DNA from 3 places in the Paenibacillus sp. FSL M7-1455 genome. Region 2 is predicted to be linked to each of the others. Evidence: predicted binding sites of a transcription regulator. Region 2 holds the regulator's gene; each other region holds the start of a gene.

Evidence for each region. The regulator NrdR, encoded in region 2, represses ribonucleotide reductase genes. The targets are predictions, from matches to a motif close to AACACNATATATNGTGTT.
Region 1: nrdI (class Ib ribonucleoside-diphosphate reductase assembly flavoprotein NrdI) is a predicted target of NrdR. The motif match lies at 2,885-2,902, and genes of this name have one in related genera.
Region 3: NYE48_RS09015 (anaerobic ribonucleoside triphosphate reductase) is a predicted target of NrdR. The motif match lies at 1,944-1,961, and genes of this name have one in related genera.

The regions. Positions count from the first base shown of each region.
Region 1 is NZ_JBBORO010000001.1:177,165-181,667, forward strand. It holds gene nrdF (class 1b ribonucleoside-diphosphate reductase subunit beta) at 1-255, opposite strand, end outside; gene nrdE (class 1b ribonucleoside-diphosphate reductase subunit alpha) at 334-2,418, opposite strand; gene nrdI (class Ib ribonucleoside-diphosphate reductase assembly flavoprotein NrdI) at 2,405-2,764, opposite strand; gene clpP (ATP-dependent Clp endopeptidase proteolytic subunit ClpP) at 3,051-3,647, opposite strand; tRNA gene NYE48_RS00895 (tRNA-Arg) at 3,962-4,036, opposite strand; gene NYE48_RS00900 (sugar-binding transcriptional regulator) at 4,337-4,503, shown strand, end outside.
Region 2 is NZ_JBBORO010000001.1:1,508,802-1,513,304, forward strand. It holds gene NYE48_RS07040 (manganese efflux pump) at 9-737, shown strand; gene coaE (dephospho-CoA kinase) at 751-1,347, shown strand; gene NYE48_RS07050 (lytic transglycosylase domain-containing protein) at 1,344-1,916, shown strand; gene NYE48_RS07055 (alpha/beta-type small acid-soluble spore protein) at 2,048-2,266, opposite strand; gene nrdR (transcriptional regulator NrdR) at 2,413-2,889, shown strand; gene NYE48_RS07065 (carbohydrate ABC transporter permease) at 3,225-4,109, shown strand; gene NYE48_RS07070 (carbohydrate ABC transporter permease) at 4,106-4,503, shown strand, end outside.
Region 3 is NZ_JBBORO010000001.1:1,956,028-1,960,530, forward strand. It holds gene NYE48_RS09000 (DinB family protein) at 1-208, shown strand, start outside; gene NYE48_RS09005 (GNAT family N-acetyltransferase) at 205-765, shown strand; gene NYE48_RS09010 (GNAT family N-acetyltransferase) at 946-1,884, shown strand; gene NYE48_RS09015 (anaerobic ribonucleoside triphosphate reductase) at 2,001-3,863, shown strand; gene nrdG (anaerobic ribonucleoside-triphosphate reductase activating protein) at 3,879-4,448, shown strand.

The DNA.
Region 1 (4,503 bases), 1.3 Mb from region 2:
CACAGCCTTGCGCTGCAGCCCTTCCACATGCTCCAGGATCTTAGGCATGCCTACGCCGCCCTGCAGCGTGTCAAGCAGCGTCAAGCCGCCGAGGACATGCTTGTAGACCGTACGCTCGTCGTCCGTCATTTTGATCCAGTCCATTTTGTCGTCGGACAGGGGGATTTCGTCGTCGGTCCAGAACTGCATAATGTTTTGCTGCCAGAACATCAACGTAAAATCGTCGTCCGGCCGGTTCCAGTTTACTGCTTTCATTAGGCGATAGCTCCTTTATATAAGAAGGCAACGAGGGACCCGAGGTCCCCGCGATTGCCTTGCCGTATGATCAATTTTTTAGACAGCGCAGCTGGTGCACTCTTCAATGGACAGCTTTTTCGTCCGGGTGTAATACAGCGATTTGAGCCCCTTCTGGGCGGCGTATACGTAAAAACGGGACAGCTCGCGGGTCGACACGGTGCTGTTGACATGAAGTACGGTCGAAATGCCTTGATCCACGTGCTGCTGAATCGCGGCGATCATGTCGATCAGGCGGAACTGGTCGATGTTGTAGGCCGATTTGTAGTACCACTGCGTCTCCGCGCTCAGGAACGGCATCGGATAGTAGGTCGTCGAATTTGCGTATGTACGCGTTTCGATGTGTTCGACGATCGGCATGACGCTGGACGTGGCGTTTTGGATGTACGAAATGCTTTGCGTCGGCGCGATCGCCAAACGGTAGGCATGGTACAAGCCGTGTTTTTGCACTTGCTCCTTCAGGCGGGCCCAATCCTCCGGAGTTGGGATTTCGATGCCTTCAAACAGCTTCTGAACGCGTTCGGACGTCGGACGGAAGTCCGTCTCGAGATACTTGTCGAAGTAAGTGCCTTTGGCGTATTCGGATTTTTCGAAATCTTTGAATGTCTCGCCGCGGTCGCGGGCGATCTCCATGCTTTTTTCGATGGAGTAGAAGTTCATCATCATGAAGAACGTGCTGGCGAACTCTCTGGCTTCCGCGCTTTCGTAGGCGATTTTGTTTTTCGCAAGGTAACCGTTCAAATTCATGGCCCCGAGTCCGACGGAATGCAGTTCGCGGTTCGCGCGCTGCACGCCTGGGGCGTTTTCGATCTTGGACAGGTCGCTGACCACCGTCAAGGCTTCGATGCCGACATGGACGGAATCCTTCACCTTGCGTTGTTCCATCACGTTGACGATGTTCAGGGACGCCAGGTTGCAGCTGATGTCGCGGCGGATGATGTCCTCGATGCCGTAGTCGTTGATTTCCGACGTCTCCTGCAGCTGGAAGATCTCGGTGCACAGGTTGGACATTTTGATCTGGCCGATATCCTTCAGCGCATGCACGCGGTTGGCGTTCGTTTTGTTCACGATGTAAGGATAACCGGATTCCAGCTGGGTGGAAGCGATTTTCGTCAGCATGTCGCGCGCGCTCATCACCGTTTTTTTGGTGACTTGGTCGTTGGCAAGCAGCTCCTCGTACATCTCGTCCATGTCCAGGTCGTCCAAATGTTTGCCGTAGGCTTTGTAGACGGAATATGGGCCGAATACGACGAGCGGCTTGTTTTGAGCGGCAAGCTCATAAAATTTGTTCGGAATGATGAGTCCGATGGACAACGTTTTGATTCTCAGTTTTTCGTCGGCGTTGATTTTTTTCGAATCCAGGAATTCGATGACGTCCCAGCCGAAAATGTTGTAGTATCCGGCGCCCGATCCTTTGCGTTGGCCCATCTGGTCGGCATAAGAAAAGGCATCCTCCATGAGTTTGAGCACGGGCATGATGCCTTTAGCCGCTCCGGCTACCCCTTTGATCGGTTCTCCGCGTCCGCGAAGCTTCGAGAGGTTCACCGCCACGCCGCCGCCGATTTTGGACAGCTGCATGCAGGTTCCGAGCACGTAGTTGATCGAGTTGAGGGAGTCGTCCATTTCCAGAAGGAAACAGGATACCAGCTCGCCGCGGCGGCTTTTGCCCGCGTTCAGGAAGGTCGGCGTCGCCGGCTGCAAGCGCTGGTCGATCATGGCTTCCGCGATCCGCAACGCCTTCCCGATGTCCCCGTCTCCCAGATGCAGGGCTACGATGGCCACCCGGTCCGGATACTGCTCGAGGTACATCGTTTTGTCGTTCGTCTTCATCGCGTAGTCCTTGTAGAACTTCGAGATCGCCATGTAGGACTGGAACTGGAAGTCGCTTCTTGCCGTCAGGTTAAACACGGATTCGACTTCCTCGTACGTGTATTTTTCAAACACGTTTTCGTAGTAGTCGTTTTGGATCAGGTAGTCGAGTTTTTCCCGGAGGGAACCGAACTTCATCGTGTCCTTCTCGACTTCCTCCATAAAGGCTGCGACCGCTTCTTTATCTTTGGAAAGCTGGAAATAACCGTCAGCCCCCCGCTGCATCAATTCGTTGTTCAATTCAATATGCTTCAATAGTCCGCACCCTTTCAACAAAAGTTTCTATATCCTGCGTTGTTCCCGACAGCTCGAATTTCGTGAGGATCGGCACATCGTACATTTCGGAGATCGTGTCCGCGCTTTTGGCGAAGCGGGGGCCCCAGTTCCGGTTCCCGCTGGCCGATACGCCGCGCAGCATTTTGCTGTTGCGGGACAGGAACGATTTTACTTTCTCGGGGACCTGCCCGAAACCGGTCGTGTATGTCACGAGCACGTAAGGCTCGTCGATTTCATCCTTCTCGGCGATGGACACGCTCCGCATATTCAGCTTGTTTATGAAACGTCTGACATTCCCTGTCTTGGAATCGTAGACAACCAGCATACTCTATCACTCCTACCGAATCTTTGCAAAAAAAACGACGCTGCGTCCTTAGGCGAATGCAAGTCGTAATAGGTTATATATGATGTTTGGGATCAATATGTAGTTGGTAAATTGAATTTTACATCAATATATTGGGTTCGTCAATGGACAAATGACGAATTCCCTATGAGAGCGGTTGCGCTAGAACAGGTAGAATCGGCGGCAGGGCGCGGCAAAAAAGGGCTCCCGAAAGATCAAAAAAAGATCTTTTCGGGAGCCCTTGACGTCCTGCATCTAGATATGGTGTTTAGACGCTTTGGACCGGAGGATGCTCAAGCACTTTATCGATAATGCCGTATTCAGCTGCATCCTGCGCGCTCATGAAGTAGTCGCGGTCGGTGTCGCGCTCGATGCGCTCCAGCGGTTGGCCTGTACGTTCGGCCAGGATGCGGTTCAGCGTGTCGCGCATTTTCAAAATGCGGCGGGCGCGGATTTCGATATCCGTTGCTTGTCCTTGGGCACCGCCCAAAGGCTGGTGAATCATGATCTCGCTGTTCGGCAGCGCGTAGCGTTTGCCTTTGGCGCCTGCATTCAGCAGGAATGCGCCCATGGAAGCGGCCAGGCCCACGCAGATGGTGGACACATCCGGCTTGATGTATTGCATCGTATCGAAAATCGCCATGCCGGCCGTGATGGAACCGCCTGGGCTGTTGATGTAGAGGTGGATGTCTTTGTCAGGGTCTTCGGCAGCCAGGAAAAGCAGCTGGGCAATGATCGAATTGGCTACCACGTCGTTGACATCGGATCCCAGGAAAATGATGCGGTCTTTCAAAAGGCGGGAATAGATGTCGTAGGCGCGTTCGCCGCGGTTGCTTTGTTCAACGACCATAGGTATATAACTCACGTGGAAAACCTCCCTATATAGATGGATATGCGGATGTTGCAACATTCGGTCCCGGACCGCGGGCCAACGGGGAAGGCAACGGGCCGGACCATCGGGTCCATGCCGCTCCCGGTCGAACGCGATCCTTGAATGTTTGCAGCGTCCTTGGATCAACTATCGATGATTCTATACTTACTCTTACCGTATTAACCACATGATAAACAATTTCGAACAAAAAGTCAAAGAAAGTCAAACTCAGGGCAAAAAAAATAGCCATGATTGGCTTTGGCTGTTGAGGTTAATCTTATGGTAGATGCTTTTCATTAAAAATAAAATGGCGCGCCCGCGAGGAATTGAACCTCGATCTCAGGCTCCGGAGGCCTGCGTCATATCCATTGGACCACGGGCGCATATTTCAAACGCTGCTTCAATCGGATTTCCGGAAGGCCGCAGCCTCATATATTCCGTACAGCAAGAGTTATTATATGATAAATTTTGCGGAATTGCAAGCAGATGTTTTGAAACCGTGGAAAATAGCCCGCAAACGCCTGTATAAGAGGAAAGAATAATGTGAAGGATAGACGGTGGACTACTTGCAACAAGGGGTGAAATTGAGTAGAATATAAGTGGGACTTAAATCGTTACTGTGGGACGTTTTAGGGCCAGGGAGCAGGAGAGATGGAAGTTGAAGTTGCAGGAGTGGAGAGCAAATGCGGAAAATATTAGAGATACAAAAGCAGCTTCTGCCTGATCTCATGGACGTGCTCAAGACAAGGTACAACATTCTCCATCAGATCATGCTCTCGGAGCTGATCGGCCGGCGTACGCTGGCGGCCTCGCTGCATATGACGGAGCGGGTGCTGCGCGCCGAGACGGA
Region 2 (4,503 bases):
AACCAGGGGTGCTCAGTCATGTCTTTTCGCTGCTCCTGCTTGCGTTTGCATTAAGTTTGGACAGTTTCGGGGTCGGGATTACATATGGGTTGAGGCAGATGAAAATTTCGTCGTTGTCCGTCGTCATCATCTCCATATGTTCCGGAGTCATCATTTATATATCGATGCAGGTCGGCGTGCTTTTGGCCCGCGTCGTGTCACCGGACGCCGCTTCGGTTGTCGGGGCCGTCATTTTGATCATCATGGGGTCGTGGTCCTTGATCCAGTTGGTGATTCAGAAGGAAAAGGAACGGGACGACAAACCTGACGATAAACATACGGCAAACATCAAAGCGTCGGACCAAAGCCATGCAAGCGGGGCCGCGTTGCCGACGGCTTCCAGGGAAATGCCGGAGCAAACGGTATTTTCGCTCGAAATCCGCAAGCTGGGCCTCGTCATCCGCATTTTGCGGACGCCGTCTTCGGCGGATATCGATAAATCGGGCAGCATTTCGGGATTCGAGGCGATGTGGCTTGGCATTGCGTTATCGCTGGACGCTTTCGGGGCCGGACTCGGCGCTGCATTGCTAGGATTTTCGCCCGTTTGGACCGCGCTCGTCATCGCGCTGTTCAGCGGAACGTTTTTGGTGGTCGGCATGAAAACCGGCTTTAAATTCGCGGCAAGATCATGGATGCGGCATTTTACCGCGCTTCCGGCGTTGTTATTGATCGCCATGGGAATAATAAAGCTGTTATGAGGTGGTTTTGCACATGAATATCGGGTTAACCGGAGGTATTGCAACAGGAAAAAGCACCGTGTCCGCGCTCCTTGTCAACAAAGGGGCTCTGCTTGTCGATGCCGACGCGATCGCCCGGGAAGTCATGCTCCCGGGTCATCCCGTTTTGGCGGCGGTTGCCGAGCATTTTGGACAAGCCGTTATTCTTGAGGACGGCACCCTCGACCGGAAGAAGCTTGGGGACATCGTATTCCGCGACCCTACCCAGCGCAAAGCTCTGAATGACATCACCCATCCTGCCATCCGGAAGGAGATCCGCGGGCGGATGGACGATTTGCAGCGGGAACATCCGGACAAGCTGGTGGTCGTGGACATCCCCCTTTTATACGAATCGGGACTTGAACATATGTTTGAACGCGTCATGGTGGTTTATGCCCCGGAGCACGTTCAGCTGGAGCGATTGATGCGGCGAAACCAATTGACGGCGGAGGAAGCGGCGGCAAGGATCCGGTCGCAAATGGATATTGAGGAAAAGAAGCGGAAGGCCGATATCGTGATCGACAACAGCGGAGACGCTGAGGAAACGGAGCGGCAAGTGGATCGGTTCTGGCTTCAAGCGGGATATGTATGAAGGCTGTTCGATTTTTGCGCAAAAAAAGAGTCCTGCTGCTGCTGTTCATCGGTTTTGTCGCGGTTTTGTTTTTCAGCACGAACTGGATGTCCTGGTTTTACCCGATCTATTACAAGGATAACATTCGCGAGCAGGCGGAGCGCTATGACGTTGACCCGTTTTTGGTCGCCTCGATCATCCGCGTGGAATCCAACTACAAGCTGGGCAAGGAATCGAAAAAAGGAGCGCTCGGCTTGATGCAGCTGATGCCCGACACGGCCCAGTGGGTTATGGAGCAGGCCAAGCTGCCGGAAGTGACGATGGACCATATCAAACATAAACCGGAGGCGAGCATTGCCATCGGAACCTGGTACCTGAGAAATTTGAGCAACCAGTTCAAAGGGAACCGCATCGCCGTCATCGCGGCCTATAATGCAGGACCGGGCAAGGTGGACGGGTGGTTGAAAAAGGGAGTTTGGGACGGAACGCTGGAATCGGTCAAAGATATTCCCATCGGCGAAACAAGGCACTATGTTCAGCGGGTGATTTATTATTATAATCAATATACGCGGATATACAACGAGTTTTGAATTTGGGGCGGACAAGCCATCCGAAGGAACTCCATAAGCGGGGTTTTGCTCTGACGATTCCGTTCCCATCACGGCAAAAAAGTATTGAAGCAGCCTCATCGGCTGCCCCAATACTTCTTTGGAAGCATGTATTATTGGAATTGACCAGCCAGTTGTTGTTCAGCCAGGGTCACCAAACGTTTAGTGATGAGTCCCCCGATCGAACCGTTCTCATAGGAAGTCATGTTGCCTTGGTATCCGTCTTGCGGGATGGAGATACCCAGTTCCTGAGCAACTTCGTATTTCAATTGGTTCAGGGCTGCAGTAGCTTTAGGTACTACCAGGTTGTTGGAGTTGTTGTTTTGAGCCATTGATGTTCACCTCCTTGCTGTTTGTAAAAGTAGTATGTCTCAAAGATTCAAACTTCATCACTTTTTTTAGATGTTTTTCAGTTGGAAATTATAAGTAATTTTTTGTATCATCCCATCCACCCTCAAGGTAAAGGAAGTGAGTATGCATGAAATGTCCCTACTGCGATTACGCAGGCACCAAGGTGCTGGACTCCCGTCCGGCCAACGACAACAAATCGATCCGCCGCAGACGCGAATGCGAAAAATGCAGCAGGCGTTTTACGACGTTCGAAATGGTGGAGGAAACTCCGCTGATTGTCATCAAAAAAGAAGGAAGCCGCGAGGAATTCAGCCGGGACAAAGTGCTGCGCGGCCTCATCCGCGCATGCGAGAAGCGCCCGGTATCGGTGGAACAGCTTGAAGCCATCGTGTCCGAGGTGGAAAAAGCGCTTCGCAACACCGCGGTAGCGGAAGTCGAAAGCCGCCACATCGGCGAGCTGGTCATGGAGCAGTTGTATCCGGTGGACGAGGTTGCTTATGTGCGTTTTGCCTCCGTATACCGGCAGTTCAAAGACATCAACATGTTCATGAAAGAGCTGAAAGGGCTGCTTTCGAAGAATACGATGCCCGACTCGGTCGACTGACCGGATGTCCGAAGGCGCAAACGGCTAGGTGGAAGACATCAAGCCGCTTGCGTCTTTTTTATTTTCCGGGGTTACCGGCAAAAACATGGCATGGCATGGCATTCTGGGTGAATTCTTTACTTATGTGCCGTTGTAAAGTTCTGAAATTTATTTTAATTTTGTCAAGGTTGTTCGAAAATAAATTGTGAAAATTCGTTGACAACGGCAAAATATCAAATGTAAGATAATAACATATATGGGCTGGTTATGACGAAAATACATCGGGAGACATGGGAGGGGTCATCGATTTGTCTAATTTTGAAAGCGTTTTAAATGTAAAAAATCCTAAAAGCAGGATGTCCAAACGGAACGTTTGGAAAGAGCATGTCTTGGCTTACGCATTTTTGGCGCCTTCGATCATTTTATTTATCATGTTTTTGTTTTACCCGATGCTGAAATCCGTTTATTTGAGCATGACGATTACGGATCCTCGGGGACAGGTGGCCGAGTTCGTCTGGTTCGAAAATTTCTTGAACCTGTTCCAATCGCGCCAGCTTTATTCCAATTTGAGCGTAACGCTTCTGTTTATTTTGTACACGGTGCCGACTTCGCTGATCTGGTCCTTGTTTTTGGCGGCGATCACCCACAACAAGCTGCGGGGAATGAAAATTTTCCAATTCATATTTTCGCTGCCGATCGTCATTTCGGTCGGTACGGGCTCCATTATCTGGTTTTTGCTGTTTCACCCGACGGCGGGGATGTTGAACTATTTTTTCAGCCTCATAAGCGTTGGCCCGATTCCGTGGCTGACCGACCCGGCCTGGGCGCTCATTTCCATTTCCATCATGACGGTTTGGATGAACATGGGTTTTCTGTACATCGTGTTGTCCAGCGGGCTGCAAGGCATTCCGGAGGAGCTTTATGAAAGCGCTAAAATCGACGGTTCCGGACCTGTACGCACGTTTGTGCGGATCGTGATTCCGCTGTTGTCGCCGACGATTTTTTTCGCCTTGATCGTTTCGGTGATTGGAGCTTTCCAGGCTTTCGGCCAAATTCATATCCTGACCAAAGGCGGTCCGATCAACTCCACCAACGTCATCGTCTACTCCATTTACCAGGACGCCTTCGTGAACTTCCGCTTCGGGATCGGCAGCGCGCAGGCGCTCATCCTGTTTTTGATTATTTTGGCGCTGACCGTGCTGCAGTTTAAAGTTCTGGAAAAGAGGGTGCACTATCAATGATTGCGAAACGAACGACTGCGCTGCTGCTGTACGTCCTGCTTGCCGCGTTGGCGCTGATGGTGTTGTATCCGCTTATTTTTACGGTGTTTTCGTCGTTGATGACCGAAAAAGAAGTATCCAATTTTCCGCCGCCGTTGTTTCCGACCCGTTTCCATCTCGATAACTTCAAGGAGGCCATCGCCGGATTTCCGATCGTCCGGTTCATATTGAACAGCTTTATCGTATCGGCCGCGGTCATGATCAGCCAGGTCGTGACATCGAGCCTAGCGGCGTACGCTTTTTCGTTCCTGAGTTTCAAAGGCAAAAACGCGCTGTTTGCGATGTTTCTGTCGACGATGATGATTCCATGGGAAGTGACGATCATTCCGAACTATTTGCTGATCAAAAGCTGGGG
Region 3 (4,503 bases), 450 kb from region 2:
CGGGCTGACCCAGAGCAAGCAGGATTTGATCCGGCAAACCGTGGAAGCGCGCAGGCAGCTGGTCGAGGTCATCGAGGGCATTCCGGAATCCGAATTCGGCCATAGACATGAAGATAAGCTGTCGGTGGACGAATATTTGCTTGATTTTTACGAACATGACCGCCATCACATGGCTCAAATCCATACATATTTGGCGAGTTTCGCATGATGCTGTTCCGCGAAGGAGAGCTTTCGGTCAGGCCCTTGGCGGAGGAAGACGCCGCGCTGCTGGCGGCATGGCTCAGCGACCCGCGCGTGCTGGAATTTTACGAAGGCCGGGATCAGCCCCATGACCTGGATCGGGTGCAAAAGCACTTCTACGCCGAGGATAGCGGTATCGTCCGAAACATCGTGTCGTACGGGAACCGACCGATCGGCTATATCCAGTATTACGAGATCGATGGGGAAGAACGGGAACTTTACGGTTATGCCGGATCGCAGGAGAACATTTTCGGGATGGACCAGTTTATCGGCGAGCCGGACTACTGGAACCGCGGAATCGGTACGATGCTGATCCGGGCCATGGCGAAATATTTGCTTGGCGAGATGAAGGCCGACCGGATCGTCATGGACCCGCAAACCTGGAATACCCGCGCGCTTCGCGTTTACGAGAAATGCGGGTTCGTGCGGAAAAAGCTGCTGCCTCGGCATGAACGGCATGAAGGGGCGTACCGCGACTGCTGGCTGATCGAACTGGACGGCCGGAACGAAAAAACAGTTACATAGCGAGGGCTGCATCCTTGGTCTCCAATCGAGACAAACAAGGGTGCGGCCCTTTTGCCGTTTCAGGCGAACCGGCGGCAAAGAATTAGAGGGTTCGGCGGCCAAATGGCATGAAACCGGTCATGCGGAACGTAATCTAGTAGGGAAGCTTTCTTTCGGAAGGCAGAAGGAGGTTCGTTGGGTATGGATCGCAAGACATGGCTGAAAAAGGCGTCTACGCTCAAGCTGACGGAGTCGCTTCATTTATGCCGGGCGGATGCCCCGGAATGGGAGCGGTACGTTCACGTTTATTATCATCAGGCGACGATCGCTTTCCGATGCCGGGAGAAGGAAAATTTCCTCTCCGGGGGCGATGAGCCTTTTTGGCTCGTCAAAGATCAGACCGTTGTCGGCGGGCTGGCCCTGTCGCCTTGGGCATTCCGGTATTTTTTTACGGTTCCGCCTTTTGAAGGGGGGGCCGAGGTGATTCGGCTGATCGCGCAAACATTGCGGCGGCAAGGCGGCAACGGGCTGCCGATCCAGGCAATGGAGGTCCCGGACGGCGACGCCGACAACTATATTCGGGCCGGCTTTCGGCCGGACCCATGCAGATTCCGGTGGATGCGGCGTCCGACGGCCGTATTCGAAGGCGAGCATCCCGAGATGATTTGGCGCCGGGCGGAAACCGCGTGCGATTCCGGGGAAACGAGGCTGAAGCTGGAGCGCGAAGCCGGGCTGTTTTTGTTTAAGCATGCCCAGGGCGGGGAGAGCGGAGAGAGAGGCGCCGTGTCTTTTCCGGAGACGCTGCTTCGGCTTCGGGAATTTGCCGCCCAAAGCCCGGAAGCCGTGCTGGAAGCCTCGGGCGCAGCGTATGACCGTGCAACGCATGCTTTGATCGGCGTTTGTTTGATCGGGTACTCGGAGGGCTGTCCGGTGATCGAAGCGCTGGCCGTAAGGCCGGGTTTTAGAGGCAAAGGGGTCGCGACAAATATGCTGAGGCGGGCTTTGACCGCTTTGGCGCATCGCGGGGAGCCGATGCTCCGCGCCCGCATCGCGCACGGCCATCCGCTCGAATCGTTATGCCATCGGTTGGGCTTTATGCCGGGCCCCTTGTTTTGGCCAGCGATGACGTTTGACAGGTAAAGCAGAAATAGCTTTTCTCCGGGGTGTGACAATAGATATAGTGTTTGATTTTCGAATTAAATACTATATATGGTGTCGGGTGGATTAGCCATCCCATTTTGCGCCTTAAGGAGGAAGTGGAAATGAATGATCTCATCAAGGATCCGGCCGATCGTCTCTGGCGTTCCTTTGACGATATGCTGCAAGACGGCAACCCGGATTTGCTTCAGGAAAACGCGAACGTGGACGGAAAGTCGCCCATGGGGCTGATGAGCAAATTTGCCAGCGAAAGCGCCAAAATGTACGCTGCCGAACATTTATTGTCGCCGGAGGCCAAGGAAGCGATCGAACAAAATTTGATTTATCCGCATGATCTTGATTTTTATGCCTCGGGAACGACGACCTGCTGCCAAATTCCGCTCGGCAAGCTGCTCCGGGGCGGGTTCAATACCGGCCATGGCCATATGCGCGAGCCGCAGGACATCAAAAGCGCCATGGCGCTGGCTTCGATCATTTTGCAGGCCAACCAGAACCAGCAGCACGGCGGACAAGCTTTCCCGATGTTTGACGCCGACCTTGCGCCGTACGTGCGCAAAACCTTCGAGAAAAAGCTCCGCTTGCTGCGGGAGTTGCCGCTCCAAGACGATTTCGACCGGGAGCGCGAAGCTTGGAGCATGACCGAACGGGATGTGTACCAGGCCTGCGAGGCGTTCATCCACAATGCCAATTCGATGCATTCGCGGGGCGGCGGCCAGGTTCCCTTCATATCGGTCAATTACGGGACGGACACGTCCGAATGCGGCAGAATGCTGATCAAGCAGCTGCTGCTGGCGACCCAGCGGGGTCTCGGGCACGGAGAAACGCCGATTTTTCCGATCCAGATCTTCAAGGTGAAGTCAGGAGTGAACTTTCAGCCGGGGGATCCGAACTACGACTTGTACCGGCTCGCGCTGGAAACGACCGCCCGCCGGCTGTTCCCGAACTTCGCGTTTCTCGATTCGCCGTTCAACAAAGCCTACGACCGGGGAACGAAGGAAAGCGAAGTCTGCTACATGGGCTGCCGGACGCGCGTGATGGGGAACGTGAACGGGGAGGAAACCGCCATCGGCCGCGGCAATTTGTCGTTTACGACGGTCAATCTGGTCAAACTTGCCCTTTTGTCCGCAGGTCCGGAAGAGTTTGACCGCCGGCTTGACGAAGCGATGGACGTGGCGGTACGCCAGCTTCATGAGCGCTTCCGGTACCAGGCAGGCCGGCGGGCCGGGAATTTCCGTTTTTTATATTCGCAAGGCGTATGGAGGGGCGGGGAGCACCTCCAGCCTCACGACCGGCTTGGCGACGTGCTGAAGCAGGGGACGCTGAGCGTCGGTTTCATCGGCTTGGCCGAAGCTTTGACGGCGCTTTTCGGCCGCCATCACGGACAAAGCGAGGAGGTTCAGCGGCAGGGGCTTCGGATCATCCGCCGCATGCGTGAACGGATGGACCGCGAAACGAAGGACAGCGGCTTGAATTTTACGCTGATCGCGACTCCTGCGGAAGGTTTGTCGGGGAAATTCGTGAAAAAGGACCGGATCGCGTTCGGCGCCATACCCGGCGTTACCGACCGGGACTATTACACGAATTCGTTCCATATTCCCGTTTATTTTCCGATCAGGGCGGCGGATAAAATCCGCTTGGAAGCGCCGTATCACGAGCTCTGCAACGCGGGTCACATTACGTACGTCGAAGTGGACGGATCGGTCATTCACAACGCGGCCGCGCTGGATCGGATCGTGCGGTGCATGGCGGACAACCGGATCGGCTACGGTTCGATCAACCACCCGGTGGACCGCTGCAAAACATGCGGATTCAGCGGCATCATCGACGATCGCTGCCCGGCATGCGACGGCGCCCAGGTCGAACGGATTCGGCGGATTACCGGCTATCTGGTAGGCGACATGGACAAATGGAATTCGGCCAAGCGGGCGGAGGAAGCCGACCGCCTGAAACACGGGAGATAAGGAGCGTGAGGCGAGATGGGCAAACATCCGAATGACTCCTCGGCGGCTCTTCCAAACCCTGCGGAATACGTATGGATCATGGACGTTATTCATGACAGCGTCGTGGACGGGGAGGGGCTTCGCACCGTCATTTTTTGCGCGGGCTGTCCGCACCGCTGCCCGGGCTGCCATAACCCGGAATCCTGGCGTTTGCGCAGCGGCCAACGGTGGAGCGTCGCCGAGCTCGTACGCGAAGCCGCGGGCAACCCGCTGACGGACATCACGCTGTCGGGAGGCGACCCGTTCCTGCAGGCGCGGGGGATGAGCCTGGCCGCCCGGGAGCTGCGGCGCAAAGGGAAGCATATTTGGGCGTATACCGGCTATACGCTCGAAGAGCTGCTTGCAAGCGGCGACAGCCATAAACGGGAACTTCTTGCCTGCTGCGACGTGCTGGTCGACGGACGTTTCGACCTTCGGCAGCGGGATTTGTCCGTTCCGTTCAGAGGGAGCCGAAACCAGCGGATTTGGGAACGGAGCGGCGGTGGTTGGAAAGAGATCTACCCGCTGGATCCGCCGGGCGGGACATCCTTTATTCTGGTAACGTAACTCATTGACGCCCCCGGAAGAATGTTTTAATATTCATTCTTGAAAGCACCAGGAT